One region of the Shewanella carassii genome, then DNA from elsewhere that is predicted to be linked to it. Evidence: predicted binding sites of a transcription regulator. Region 1 holds the regulator's gene; the other holds the start of a gene.
The links. Region 1 encodes MetJ, which represses methionine synthesis genes. Its sites were predicted from a motif close to TAGACGTCTAGACGTCTA; they were not measured.
Positions count from the first base shown of each region.

Region 1 (7,527 bases):
CCTATGCTGGCCAACCTAATGTCCGACAACGCCGTTTGGATCCACCCTGACACAGCCGCCAAGCATGGCATTGAGAATGGGGATGCCATTCGCCTCACGTCCAGTGTCGGTAGTGAAGAGGGTCATGCGCTGGTGACCAAGGGTATACGTCCCGACACAGTGTTCGCCTACATGGGCTTTGGCTCCAAGAACAAGGAGCTGGCACGGGCGACCGGCAAAGGTGTGCACTGCGGTAACCTGCTGCCCAACGTGACTGCACCTGTGTGCGGTATGAACGTACACACCACAGGTGTGAAGCTGGAAAAGGCATAAGGGGAGGCGAAGATGACTAAAAGATATGTGATGGTGCACGACGAGAATAAGTGCATCGGCTGTCAGGCCTGTAACGTCGCCTGCCGCAGCGAAAATGGTGTACCTGAGAGCGTAACCCGCCTGCAGGTACGGGTAGAAGGCCCATTTGGTGATGCGCCGCATCTGCACTTCAAGTATCACAGGGTGTCCTGTCAGCAGTGTGAAGATGCCCCTTGCGTCAAGGTTTGTCCTACTGGGGCGGCCTATGTGGGCGAGGACGGCATTATTTCCATCAAGGCGGAGAAGTGTGTCGGCTGTATGTACTGTGTGGCGGCCTGCCCCTACAAAGTGCGCTTTATGAACCCGGAAACCAAGGTGGCCGACAAGTGCAACTTCTGTAAGGACACACGTCTGGCTCGAGGCGAACAACCCGCCTGTGTGACCGTATGTCCTACCGATGCCCTGGTGTTTGGTGATGCCAACGAGGCCGGTAGCGAGGTGGCGACTCTGCTCAACACCCGCGTGACTTATCAGGACAAGACCCATCTGGGGACTAAACCCAGAATCTACCGTATTCCTGTCAAGAGAGGGGGGATCCAATCATGAACAATACTTGGGGCGATATGACACAATACGACCCTGTAACCTGGAACTGGGTCATTGCGGTTTACCTCTTCTTGGCTGGGTTATCGGCGGGCAGTCTGCTGATTGGGATCGGGCTGCGTTGGGTACAAAACAAGACAGAGGGGGATAGCGGCCTTCTCAAGGCGGCAGCCTTGATAGCACCCGTGGCCATCTGTCTGGGGATGGTGTGTCTGGTGTTTGACCTGACCAAACCGTTCCACTTCTGGCTGATCCTGATCAACTACAACCTGACCTCCGTGATGTCCATCGGGGTGTTGGCGCTGCTGGCCTATATTCCGCTGACCTTTGCCTATGCGCTGGTCGTGCTGAAAGATGATCTCGGTAACTGGGGTTTGGGCTTCCTTAAAGGGATTGCAGAATCACTGACTGGCCTGCGCAAGACCATGGAAGTGCTGCTGTTCGTGCTGGCGATTGTCGTGGGGGCCTATACCGGCTTCCTGATCTCCGCCATGAATGCCTATCCCATGCTGAACACTGCCGTATTACCGGCGCTGTTCCTGGTGTCCGGCTTGTCGGCCGGTGCGGCCGCCAATGCGGTAGTGGCGCTGCTGCTGTTCAAGACAGACAAGCACTGCCCGCAGCTGGGACGGATGCATGGCCTGGAACTGCCCATAATGGCGACAGAAATTCTGTTCCTGTTCATGCTGTTCTGCGCGCTCTACTTCAAGGGCGGTGCCGCCGCCGCGGCGCTGGCATCATTGACAAGTGGCGTCTGGGCCAGTGTGTTCTGGATTGGAGTTGTGGGTATAGGTTTTGGGATCCCACTGCTTTCCATGTTGTTGCTACCGGCGAGTACCCGTCACACCAAGGGCGCCATGTTGGCGGTAGCCTGCTGCAGTCTGACCGGGGTGCTGGCACTTAGACACTTCATTCTCTATGCAGGTCAGAGCTATCTTGGTTAACAAGCACCTCTGAACCTGTTTTGCCTCAGCCCGTATCATTTGATACGGGCTTTTTTGTGTTTGATGTCATAGTTTCATCGAGATTTGGACTATCTTTAACCCAGATAACCGCTTGTGTCAGGTTATAGATAAAAACAAGAGGGTGATGAGATGAAACTGAGTCTGTTGACACTGCTTACCACGGGGCTTGCCAGTACGCTGACGCTGGCAGCGCAAGATGTTTATGAGGCCCGCTCCGATGCCATGGGCGGCGTTGCCGTGGCGGCCGGTAATCGTGAGGCGGCGGCCTTTTCCAATCCGGCGCTGCTGGCTTTGCCCTCGCGCCGCAGCAGTGACTTCAGTTTACTCATTCCTACCATAGGCGCCGATGGCGCCGATAAAGATCAGATGATCGATAAGTTTGACGCCCTGCAGGATAACTATGACGCTCTGGTCAATGCCATAGACGCCGCCGACACAGCGGCTATCGATGACTACCGAAAGCGCCTCAGTGGTGACTTGCAATCGCTGCAGGGCAATAGCGCCTACGTTAGTGCCGGTATCAATATGGCGTTGGTCATGCCCTCGGATGGTTTTAGCTATGCCTTTGTGTTCAAGAGTTATCTCGATGCTCTGGGGATAGCCGAAATCGCCGCTGCAGATATTGATACCCTGGATAATCTGGATCCCAATAACCCGCCGGAAATCCAAGATTTGACCTCCCAGGGGCGAGTGGTAGCCGGGGCGGTTTCCGAGCTCGGGGTTGCCGTGAGCTATCCGCTATCTATCGTCAACATGCCGGTGACAGTGGGAGTCACTCCCAAGCTGCAACGGCTGGATAGTTTCAACTATGCCGTCAGCGCCAATAACTTCGATGCCGATGACTTCAACGACGATGATTATCGTAGTGATGATTCAGGCTTTAACCTGGATCTTGGCCTGGCATTCCAGCCATTGGATGGTTTGGTTATCGGTGTCAGCGGTCGTAACCTCATCAAACGGGACTTAAGCAGCATAGAGGCCGGCGGCGTGCAGCTTACCTATCAGGTGAAACCTATGGTTACCGCCGGGGTGGCCTATGACTGGGCGGCTTTTTCGCTCAGCAGCGACTTGGATCTTACCGACAACGACAAGTTTGCCGAGCTTGAGGGCAGCCGCTATTGGCGTTTAGGCGGTGAATACCGGCCTACCGACTGGGTTGCTTTGCGGCTCGGTTATCGCCAGGATCTCAATGATCACAGCGCCGATCTCTACTCACTCGGGACAGGGTTCGCCATAGGCAACAGCTTCCGGCTGGATCTCACCGGTATGTTTGGCAGTGACGATGCCATAGGCGGAGTACTGCAAACCAGCTATCACTTCTAACAGCGATTTAACCGTTGATGAGCGCCAGGGTTGACTTGATAGTCAGCAACAGGGCGCTCAGGGTGCATAGCGCCAAGGTTAAGCTGCGGGTCTTCTCTTTATCCACCCGGCCCACCAAACGGCCAGCGACCAGAAAACCAATAAATACCGCAGGCAGCAGCAACAGCGATAGCCACAGATGCTTTAGGGTCAAGAGGCCAAAACAGCCGAGAATGATCAAGGCTATCAAGGAGCTGAAGATGAAGAAGGCCGACAGCGCTGCGCGGAACTGACTGGCATCCTTACCCGCCAGCAGCAGAGCCATAGGTGGTCCACCTATGGCCGCCACGGTACCGAAGATCCCGGAAAATACCCCGGCAATAAACAGGCTGAGGCGGTTGATCTTAATGCTGTATTTTCTGAAGCTGAGAAATACGGCCACGGCCACAATCAGGGCTATGGTCAAGCCCATAATCGGTTGCGGTGCCAGCAACAACAGGGTGGCACCAATCAGGCCGCCGGGGAGTCGTCCCAGCAAGGCATATTGCAAGCCGTTGAATTCCAGGTGGCCGCGTTCGCGTATCAAGGTCAACAGGGCGATAGAAAATCCCATCACAATCACAGGGACGGGAACCAGTTCCGGATCGACGATATACAGCAAAGGTGTGGCTACCACGGCCAGGCCAAAGCCTATCAGCGACTGGGTCAGGGCGCCGGTAAATATGATCAGGGATGCCAGCAACAGGGTGACGGGATCTATCAGTGACAGCATTCGCAAGCTCCCAAAAGAAAAGGATCGCGCAGCGATCCTTGTTCAACAATAAGATAATTCAGAGGAATAAGACACTTATTCCATGTCTTCCCATTCAATGCCCATGGCATCCATCATGCGTTTGGCTTCTTCCGGGATGCTGTCTGGTTTGTCTTTGGACAAATCCTCATCATTGGGCAGTGGCTGGCCGGTATAGGCATGCAGGAAGGCTTCGCACAACAGTTCGCTGTTTGTGGCGTGCCGCAGGTTGTTTACCTGGCGCCGGGTGCGCTCATCGGTCAATACTTTCAGTACCTTCAACGGAATAGAGACAGTGATTTTTTTCACTTGCTCATTCTTCTTGCCGTGTTCGGCATAAGGGCTGATGTATTCGCCATTCCATTCAGTCATTGATTCACCTGTGATCTCACTAATTCGCAGCAGATTTTAAACCCTTACAGGATACAGTCAAATGATTGCCTGCAAAATCTGTGCAATATGAACAGAAATCCATACATTTGGACGTCCAAACGTCTTGATGCCTATTGACGGCTGGATAGTCATTGGTTAGATTTAGACGTCCAGACATCTTTATGGTGTCGAACCTCAGCATTCAGGAGTCGATTATGACAGAGCGGCGATTAGCAACCACAGCGGTCCGGCAGGGCATCGAATCAGACAGCCAGCACGGGGCCGTGGTGCCACCCATCTATCTGTCGACCAACTATGCCTTTGAGGGGCACACTCAGCCAAGAGCCTTTGATTACAGCCGCTCGGGTAATCCTACCCGCTCCATTCTGGGGGATGCCTTGGGGGAGCTGGAACAGGGTTGCAGTGCGGCAATTACAGCGACCGGCATGGCGGCCATTACTCTGGTGGTCAACCTGCTGGGGCCGGATGACCTCTTGTTGGTGCCCCATGACTGTTATGGCGGTAGCTATAGGTTGTTCACCCATCTGGCCGCCAAGGGCCAGTTTCGTTTGCAGGTTTTGGATCAAACCGACCCGCAAGCACTCGCCGCTGCCCTGGCGCAAAAGCCGCGCATGGTGTGGCTCGAGACGCCATCTAATCCGCTGCTGCGGGTTGTGGATATCACCGCCATTGCCGAGGCGGCCCACCAGCAGGGGGCATTGGTGGTGGCCGACAACACCTTTTTATCGCCGGCGCTGCAACAGCCTTTACTGTTGGGGGCCGACATAGTGGTGCACTCGACCACTAAATACATCAATGGCCACAGCGATGTGGTGGGCGGCGCCGTGATTGCCAAAGATCCCGAACTGGCAGAGCAGCTGCACTGGTGGTCCAACACGCTTGGGCTGAGCGGTGGCGCCTTCGATAGCTACTTGACCCTGCGAGGCCTGCGTACTCTGGCGCTGAGGATCCGCGAGCATCAGGCCAATGCCGAGCGCATAGTGGCGCTGCTGAGCCAGAGCCCGGTGGTAGACAAAGTTTATTATCCGGGGCTTAAGAGTCACCCTGGTCATGAGATTGCCGCCAGGCAGCAGAGTGGCTTTGGCGCTATGCTGAGTTTTGAACTCAAGGGCGATGAGACGCAGGTGGTTGCCTTCCTCGGCGCGCTCAGGCTGTTTTCCGTGGCCGAGAGCCTGGGAGGGGTTGAGAGCCTGGTGGCCGTGCCCGCCACCATGACCCACAGAGCCATGACGAGTGAGGCTCGCGCCGAAGCCGGTATTAAAGATACGCTTATTCGCTTGTCTGTGGGCATAGAAGATAGCCGGGATCTGCTAGACGATATCGCCGCCGGATTGGCGGCAGCCGCAAACTGTTGAATTGAAGGAGCTTGAGATGGCACGTTGTCACCTACATAAGTTTGGCGGTTCCAGTCTCGCCGATGCCGATTGCTACCGACGGGTCGCCCATATTTTGCTGACCCATGGTCATGCCGATGATCTTGTAGTGGTTTCCGCCGCCGGCAAGAGTACTAATTTTCTCTATAAACTGTTGAACCTGAAGGAGTCGGGCGCTCTGTGGCAGGAGGAGCTACAGGAGCTTGTCGGCTATCAGCAAAATCTGATTGAACAGCTGCTGGGCAATGAACAGGCACGTCAACTGCGGGAGCGTCTGTCTACAGATAAGGCGCAACTGGCCAGTTTATTGTCTTTGCCTGAACTCAGCGAATACCAATGCAATCAGGTGGTGGGTTTCGGTGAACGCTGGTCGGCCAGACTGATGGCGGCGCTGCTGCGGGAGTCTGGTGTCGCCGCTTCCCATGTGGATGCCCGCAGCTTGTTGATTGCCGATGAGGGCGCAGTACCCAGGATTCGCCTCGATGAGTCCCGCGAAAGGGTGCAGCGGCTGCTGGCCGAGCATCCCGATGAGCGTCTGGTGATCACCGGCTTTATCTGCGCCAATAGCCAAGGCGAAACTCTGCTGCTCGGTCGCAACGGCTCCGACTTCAGTGCCACCCTGATAGCCAGCCTGGCCGATATCGACAGGGTGACCATTTGGACAGATGTCGAAGGGGTGTTCAATGCCGATCCCAACAAGATTGCCGATGCCAGGTTGCTGAGCAGTATGTCGCTGGCTGAGGCCGACCGCCTGGCGCGGCTCGGCTCCCCGGTACTGCATTGCCGTACCCTGCAGCCTTTGTTTGATACCGAGGTCAGCCTGGCGGTGCGTTCGAGCTACGCCTCGCATACCGACTTTACCCTGATAGCCCCCAAGAGTGATGCTGCAAGCGCCCCTGTGGTGACCAATCTCAATCAGGTGTCCCTCTTGAGCCTGGAGTTCAATGGCACCCAGGCTCAGACGCTTGATGCGCTCAATGAGGCGGGTTTGAACCCGCTGGCTTACTGGTCTCAGGGACAACACAAACTGGAGCTGGCCTTTACTCCCGAATTATCCCGCCAAGTCTGGCAGTTACTGGAAGCGCAGACATCCGAGCTCAAAATTCAAAGCATTACCGAGGACAGAGAGCTTGGGCTGGTGGCGCTGGTAAGCAGTGGCGCCGGCAGTTATCGCCGCAGCTTTGCCCGCTTGCTGAGCCGTGAAGCGCGGCCTCTGTATCAGGACCAACTCAGCCTGGTCACCCTGGTGCCTAAATCGCAGGTGAACCTGCTGACCCAGAAGGTGCACAGGCGCTGCGCCGGCCCCCGCAAACGCATAGGCGTTATTCTGCTGGGGGTGGGTAACATAGGCGAAGCCTGGGTGGAACTATTTAGCCGAGCCCGCGACGGCCTCAAACGTGAGCTGGAAGCCAGTGTTGAACTCCTGGGCTTGGCGAGTTCGAGCCGTGCCTGGATCTGCAATGAAGGGATCGTTGGGGAAGACTGGCAGGCAAGGTTTGAAGCCGAAGCCACCCCTTGGCAGTATGAACATCTGTTCGAACAGCTTGCGTTGCTGCAAGCCGATGAACTGGTGGCGCTGGATATCAGTGCCAGCGCCGGACTGACACTGCAGTATCCTGAGTTCTTTGCCCGTGGCATTCATATGGTCAGTGCCAACAAGTTGGCCGGCTCTGGGCCATTGCCTTTCTACCGCGAGCTGAAACAGCAGTTGGGTAACCGCCGACTGTTCTGGCGTTACAACGCCAGTTGCGGCGCCGGGCTGCCGGTGCAGCACGCGCTCAATGATTTGCACAACAGCGGCGACAGGGTA
Region 1 is NZ_AP024618.1:3,818,550-3,826,076, reverse strand. Features, by position in the region: gene phsA (thiosulfate reductase PhsA) at 1-312, shown strand, start outside; gene K5621_RS17175 (4Fe-4S dicluster domain-containing protein) at 325-897, shown strand; gene nrfD (NrfD/PsrC family molybdoenzyme membrane anchor subunit) at 894-1,838, shown strand; gene K5621_RS17165 (conjugal transfer protein TraF) at 1,989-3,182, shown strand; gene K5621_RS17160 (sulfite exporter TauE/SafE family protein) at 3,190-3,933, opposite strand; gene metJ (met regulon transcriptional regulator MetJ) at 4,009-4,323, opposite strand; gene metB (cystathionine gamma-synthase) at 4,539-5,699, shown strand; gene K5621_RS17145 (bifunctional aspartate kinase/homoserine dehydrogenase II) at 5,716-7,527, shown strand, end outside.

Region 2 (7,527 bases), 1.6 Mb from region 1:
GCGCCATCAATGACAACTGGCGTTACTATTTGGCTGCTGCTTATAACGAAAGCGACAACTACCGTAGAAACAATGCCAATGAAACCGGTTCTGTGCTGGGGCGTTTGCAATATGATTCAGAGTCGACCAACTTCTTTGTCGAAGGCAGTTACTACGATAACAAGCGCCAGACTCCAGGCTCACTGACCCTGGCTCAGTTTGAAGCCGACCCACGCCAGGCGACATCGACGCCGGGTGATTACAACCATGAGATGACTTCCGCCTGGCGTGGTCATATTCAGCGTCAAGTACACGCCAACTGGGCTCTGGTTGCGGACCTCAACTACAGTGATACTTTGGTGTCCAGTGTCAGCTATGGCAGCCCAGGTCGGAACGAGCGCTCGCTGTTGGAATTCAATCCCAAGGCACTGGGGCGTTATCTGACCCGCAATGGTGAACTGAGCATAGTCATAGGTGCAGATATTCAACGGGGTGAAACCGAGTTCGATCTCAGTTATATGCAGCGCAGTAACACCCAAACCATGACCAGCACCTATCTGCAGGCCAATGTGCCGCTGACCAACAGCCTGAGCTATGTGGTGGGCGGGCGTTATGCCAAGGTCAAGGATGAACTCAAGGACGGTCAGATTTACCCCAATGGCATAGATTTGGATGAAGATGCTCACGCGCTCGAGTTGGGGCTCAACTATCGGCCGCTGGAAGGCCACAGATTCTATCTTCGCGGTGATGAGAGCTTCCGTTTCGCCAAGGTCGATGAGCAAGCTTATACGCCGCCAACAGTCGTCGGTCTCAAGCCGCAGACCGGCCGTTCCATTGAAGCCGGCTGGGATTGGACCTTGAGCAACCAGAGCCTGCGTTTGAACCTGTACCGGCTGTCGCTGGAAGATGAAATTGTTTTTGATCCCAGTGCCGATATGCCTATCGGCGGTGCTTTCCCCGGCGCCAACGTCAATGCCGATGCCTCCCGCCGTTATGGCGCCAGCCTCGACTGGGACTGGCAGCTCAATGAGATGCTGCAGTTGGGACTTGAGTACAACTATATCGATGCCGAATTTACAGAAGGCGCCAACAAAGGCAAATCTCTCTCCTGGGTGGCCGAGCATTCAGGGCGTGTCTACACCAGTGTGGACTTTGGTCAGCACTGGCAGCTGTTTGTCGAGGGCCAGTATCTGGGCGACAGATATATGGAGGGTGACAATGGCAACCAGCACGATAAACTGGACAGCTACTGGCTGGGGAATATCGCCCTCAACTACAGCCGTGATGCCTGGCTTGCCAGCCTGAGGGTCGACAACCTGTTTGACAAGCAATACGCCAGCTCAGGTTATTTCAGTACCTGGGGCGATGGTTATTACTCGGGTAGCGGCCGTGCGCTGAGATTCAGCGTCAGCTATCGCTTCTGATAGCATAGAAAGCCGGGGTTTCCCGGCTTTTTTCTGCCCGTATTTCTATCGGTTGTAGTTTAGAACCTGGGCTTTTTCGAGCACCGACAAGGAGGCAAGAGCCGAAATATGAAAGCTGATTTTAGCTATGGTTTGAGAGGCGTGGTCATAGCCCTGTTGTCGCTGTTTTTGCTGGCTTGCTCCGAGCCCAAGCTGGCTTATATCGGCAGCAATGGCAAACTGCTGGCCTTCGGTGACAGCTTGACCCAAGGTGTTGGTGCCAAGGCCGGGCAGGATTATCCCAGTCGTCTGGCCGAGTTGTGCCGTTGTGAGGTAATCAACGCCGGGATTTCCGGTGAGCAATCTGCTGCCGGGCTTGAGCGTTTGCCGGCACTGCTGGACGAAACCAAGCCGGATCTGCTTATTTTGCTCGAAGGCGGTAACGATATTCTCCGCGGCCGCAGCCAGGCACAATTGGCGCAAAACATTGAGGCCATGTTACTTGAGGCCAAGGTGCGGCAAATTCCGGTAGTGCTGCTGGCTGTGCCGCAAAAGAATTTATTGCTGTCGCCCCTGCCTTTGTATGCCGAACTGGCCGACAAGCACGGCGCCATCTTGCTGGAAGATACTCTGTCTGAGCTGCTGCGTTCAAACGAGCTCAAGTCAGATACTGTGCATCTCAATCAACAGGGGTATTCGCGTTTGGCACAAGCCATCTTCACCAGGCTGCAGGAGGCGGGCGCTTTTTGATGCTACTTTTTGATTCTATTTAGCAAAAACCAGGCTAATTATCGATTGAACTTGACCCTGTAGGACATTTTATGGGTAAATTCTCTGCCATAATAAGTGGCAATAGTGCCTCCATAATAAATAACAACAGGTTTAAAGAATCACATGACAGATCTTGAGCAGCAGGTTTTTACTCAAGTGCGTGCCATTATTGCCAACGAAGAGCAGGTGATAGGGCGTCGCGGCATCCTGATCCCGCTTAAGAAGGCCATTATTGCGGATGGCGATATTCGCAATGTGATCGATATAGTCGCGACCGATCCCGCGCTGGCAGCCCATCTGCTGTGGCGCAGCAATAACGCGCTTTCACCTTCAGTCCAGCCCAACCGCAGCCTCAAGGATGCCTTGGTGCGTCTGGGACAGGTCAATATCTACCGTTATGCCTTTAGCTTTTATCTCAAGGAGCGGCTCGATGAACTGCCGCAGCCTTATCGTAAACTGGTTCTGGGCTATTGGCGCCTGACCGAGTCTGTGGCGACCGAGTCGGTAGACAGCCTGCATCAGATGCAAGGGGTGCAGATAGACGCGGATGAAGTGCAGACTCTGGCGCTGTTCAGCGTCTTTGGTCAGATCATTGCCCTGACAGCGTTTGCCTATCTCAACGCCGAAGCCGAGCAGTGCTTCCCGCTGGGCATTATCAAGACCCTGATAGATACCCAGCAGCAGACGCTGACGGTGGAAGCTTTTGAATCTCTGGGGTTGGATGATGAGCTGCAAAGCGAGTTTATGGTCGCCCATAACCTGAGACAGACCCGGGATCCCAATTCACCCGGACTAGTACTGAGAAGGGTATTGTCGCAGCGCGGCCTGCTGCTGAATCCTCTCTAAATGCTTTTTGACTGCCGCCGACTATCAGTGACGGTGGCAGCCGCCCAGTCAGTGTCTGTCCTGGCGCAGTAATCCCTCTTTGGCAATCAACTCCAGCAGCCTTTGCAGCTGCACTCTATTGCTGCTGTCGCGGCGGTAGGCACCGAACAGCGGCCGTTTCAGGCCCTCTTGTCCCAGTTTCACCGAGGTCAGGCTCAAGCCCTGGGCCTCGGTCAGTGACCAGTTGGGCAAGGCCGCAACCCCTTCCTTACAGGCGATGCGTTGCAGCAACACATTGGTGAGATCGCAGCGTTTTTGTGGGCCGGGCACCACCCCAGCCGGTTCGAGGAAGTGACGGAAAATATCCAGCCTTTCCAGCGGTACCGGATAACTGATGATAGCTTCCCCGGCTAATTGCTGCGGCAGAATATACTTGTTTCCCGCCAGCGGATGATCTTTGGCCATCACCAGTCTCACTTCAAAATCAAATAGATGCTGATAGGCAAGGGCATGACCGGGCACAGGATCTGAGGTCAGCACTATATCCAGCTCACCGGTTTCCAGTGCATTGAGTGAGTCGAACAGGTGGCGGCTGGAGAGATCCAGGTTGGCATCCGGATAAGACTGATGAAAGGCCTCCATCACGGGCATCAGCCAGCGAAAACAGCTGTGGCATTCGATGCCAACCTTTAACGGGCCGCTGCTAACGGCCAGGCCTCGTTTGAGTACCGACTCAGTCTCCTGTACCCGTGGCAGTATCTCTTCTGCCAGGGTCAGCAGGCGACTGCCTTCCAGCGTGAAGGTCAGAGGCTTGCTTTTGCGAACAAATACCTGGGAGTTAATTCGGGTCTCCAACTCTTTAATCTGATGTGACAGCGCCGACTGGGTGACAAAACGTTTCTTCGCCGCGCCGGCCAGACTGCCACTTTCTTTCAGTGCTATCAGAGTACGAAGGTGTCTCAGCTCTATCATTTCCTCTCCACATGAATGCCGCTCATGTTGCCCTTGAATTCAATTCGGTTGCCTGTGTTGAGACTAACACAATAAACTTCTAGACGTCCAGACGCCCATGTCTATTTATTGTATTCCGGCGTCACCAGTCATTTGCCGCATGTTTTTATAAAGGATGGAATACACTATGCAGTTAAACAGTCTTGGCTTTCCCCGTATCGGACGTCGCCGCGAGCTCAAGTTCGCCCTAGAAAAGTATTGGCGTGGAGAGTCCAGCCAAGCCGAACTACAGAGTGTTGCCAAGGAGCTTAGGCGTACCCACTGGCAGTGGCAGGCCGATGCCGGGGTGGCGCTGTTGCCGGTCGGTGACTTTGCTTACTATGATCAGGTGCTGACCCTGAGTGCGACTCTGGGAGTCATTCCCGAGCGTCACCGTGACGGCGGCGCAGTCAATCTCGATACTCTGTTCCGGATTGCCCGTGGCCGAGCCCCTAGCGGTAAGGAGGCCCAGGCGTCAGAAATGACCAAGTACTTCAACACTAACTACCATTATCTGGTGCCGGAGCTTAGCGAAGATCAACGCTTCGATATCGCTTGGGAACAGTTGTTTGAAGAGGTGACCGAGGCTCAGGCGCTGGGCCACACCGCCAAGCCGGTACTGCTGGGGCCGGTCACTTTCCTGTATCTGTCCAAGACAGTGGGCTCAGAGTTCGACCGTTTGACACTGCTGCCGGCGCTGCTGCAATGTTATCAAGCCATTCTGGCCCGCTTTGCCGCCCAGGGGGTTGAATGGGTGCAACTGGATGAACCCGCGCTGGCACTCGAGCTGGATGACAACTGGCAGCAGGCCTTCAATCAGGCCTACGGCGTGCTCGAGTTGGCGCCGCTCAAGCTGTTGCTGGCAACCTATTACGGCACTGTTGCTCACCATCAAAGTCTGTTGTCGGCACTGCCGGTGGCGGGTATTCACCTGGATCTGGTCGCCGCGCCCGAGCAGTTGCAGGCCTTTGTCGGGGCACTGGCGCCCGAACAGGTATTGTCGGTTGGGGTGATCAACGGCCGTAACGTCTGGGCCGCCGAGCTGGATCTTGTGGCCGAGCAGTTGGCGCCACTGGCGCGGGATCTGGGAGACAGGCTCTGGCTCGCCACTTCCTGCTCCCTGTTGCATACCCCGGTGGATCTCGAAGTGGAAACCGCGTTGGCGCCCGAGCTCAAGAGCCTACTGGCCTTCGCCCGGCAAAAACTCAAAGAGTTGCAGGAGCTCAAGGCGCTTTTGGCGGCGCCTGAGACTGAAAGTGCCAAAGCCGTGGTGGCTCGTTGCCGGAGTCGGCGCTTGGCCAGGGCGCAGGGGCGTAATCAACAGCTCAGTGCCAGAATCGATGCCCTGAGCGCGGCCGATTACGACCGAAACCATGAGTTTGAGGTGCGCAGACAAGCCCAGCAGGCCAGGTTCAAGTTGCCTTTGTTGCCGACGACTACCATAGGTTCATTCCCGCAGACGGCAGCCATTCGTAACCTGCGTAGCCGCTGGCGCAAGGGTGAGTTGGACGATGCTGTGTACACAGAGCAGCTGCAACAGGTGACCCGGGACACCATAGAACGGCAGCTCAAGTTGGGAATAGATGTGCTGGTACACGGTGAAGCCGAGCGCAACGACATGGTGGAATACTTTGGTGAACAGCTCGACGGCGTAGGTTTTACCAAACATGGCTGGGTGCAGAGTTATGGTTCCCGCTGCGTTAAGCCACCGCTGATCTACGCCGATGTGACCTGTCCCAAGGCGATGACAGTCGACTGGGCCGAATATGCCCAGAGTCTCACCGACAAGCCGGTGAAAGGCATGTTGACCGGTCCCGTGACCCTATTGCATTGGTCCTTTGCCCGCGAGGATATCAGCCGTGAGCAGATAGCGACTCAGTTGGCTCTGGCGATACGCGATGAAGTAGTGGCATTGGAGCAGGCGGGCATAGGCATTATTCAGATTGATGAGCCGGCTTTTAGGGAGGGCTTGCCGCTCAAACGCAGCGATTGGGCTTATTATCTCGATTGGGCTGTGGCTGCCTTCAAACTCAGCGCCGCCGGTGTCAGGGATGAGACCCAGATCCATACCCATATGTGTTACAGCGAATTCAACGACACTATTGCCGCAATTGCTGCCATGGATGCCGATGTGATCACTATAGAAACCTCACGCTCGCGGATGGAGTTGTTGAATGCCTTTGAAGACTTTGACTACCCCAATGAAATCGGCCCCGGGGTTTATGATATTCACTCCCCCAACATTCCAACTGTTGAGGCCATGGTGAGCCTGATTGAAAAGGCGGCGCAGAAAATTCCTCTGCGTCAGCTCTGGGTCAACCCGGATTGCGGCTTGAAGACCCGTAATTGGGAGGAAGTCGAGCCAGCCTTGAAGAACATGGTCGATGCCACCAGGGAGTTGCGACGTCGACTCGGCTAAAAGCCGTCAGGGGCGCATTGCGCCCCTGACGGTATCTTGATGTTAATGAGCCCAAGGCTTAACCCATGCTCATTCCCACCATGATCAGGCCAACTGTGCCCAGGATGATCAAGCTTGAGAAGGTCGTGCCCAGTATGGCGAAAATTTTCTGGCGCTCTTTCTGTAGCAGGCCACCAATACCCAATCCCAACGATACCAGGCAGACCAGCATCATGAAGATCAGCATCAAGCCCACAAGAACCGCTTCGACGGAGTTTTCATCCAGGCCGCCCGGTGTGGTCGTCTCCAGAACCCCGGCGACAATAAGCATGATAAACAGGGTGATTCCGCTAAAAATGCTGGTGGCAAATGAGGCGATCCCCGGACCCGAATGTTTTAATTGCATAGCAATCCCTTGATTTCTTCCTATGGTTATCCATCTGAGAAATATACAGAAAATGAGGAAAATATGCCATCGAGCATTTCTGTCTATACTCAGGTCAGCACGCAAACTTGGATGTTGCCACTCTCAGGAGAAGCCTTATGAGCCATGTGTACAAGATAATAGAACTGACAGGTTCATCCCCCATCAGCTCAGATGAAGCGGTCAAGAATGCCATTGAGGCCGCCAGCCAGTCGCTGCACAATCTGCGCTGGTTTGAAGTGATAGATACCCGCGGCCACCTGGAAGCCGGTGTCATCGCTCATTGGCAGGTCACCATCAAGGTGGGTTTTACCCTGGATCAAGCCTGATTTCAGGCGTCTCTTGGCAAACCCTTTTCCACTATCCGGATCAGGCGCCCCGTCTTACGGGCGGGAATGGGCGCTGTGTCCTTGCCGCTGAGTTTCTCGGCCTGCTGCGCCAGTGCCCACGTTATGTGCTCGGCGACCAGCTCCGAGGCATCTGTCAGTCGTGCCTGCAGGGCGGCGACTATGGCTTCGCTGCAGGGGGCATTGCCCAGCGCCACCGCAATATTACGTAGCCAACGTTCATGGCCTATGCGTCGGATGGCGTTGCCTTCGGTGTTTTTCAAAAACTCGGTCTCACTCCAAGCAAACAGCTCCAGTAGCTTGGGCTGTTTCAGCTGTGGCCTTAGATGAAAGTCGGCCTCGGCGGTCAAGGGGGCTGCGCGGTTGATGGGGCATACCAGCTGGCAGTCA
Region 2 is NZ_AP024618.1:974,626-982,152, forward strand. Features, by position in the region: gene K5621_RS04460 (TonB-dependent receptor) at 1-1,403, shown strand, start outside; gene K5621_RS04465 (GDSL-type esterase/lipase family protein) at 1,512-2,132, shown strand; gene K5621_RS04470 (HDOD domain-containing protein) at 2,277-2,999, shown strand; gene K5621_RS04475 (LysR family transcriptional regulator) at 3,048-3,950, opposite strand; gene metE (5-methyltetrahydropteroyltriglutamate--homocysteine S-methyltransferase) at 4,117-6,387, shown strand; gene K5621_RS04485 (hypothetical protein) at 6,446-6,772, opposite strand; gene K5621_RS04490 (dodecin) at 6,910-7,119, shown strand; gene queG (tRNA epoxyqueuosine(34) reductase QueG) at 7,122-7,527, opposite strand, start outside.
Region 2: a site for MetJ is predicted at 4,023-4,040, ahead of metE (5-methyltetrahydropteroyltriglutamate--homocysteine S-methyltransferase). Genes of this name have one in related genera too.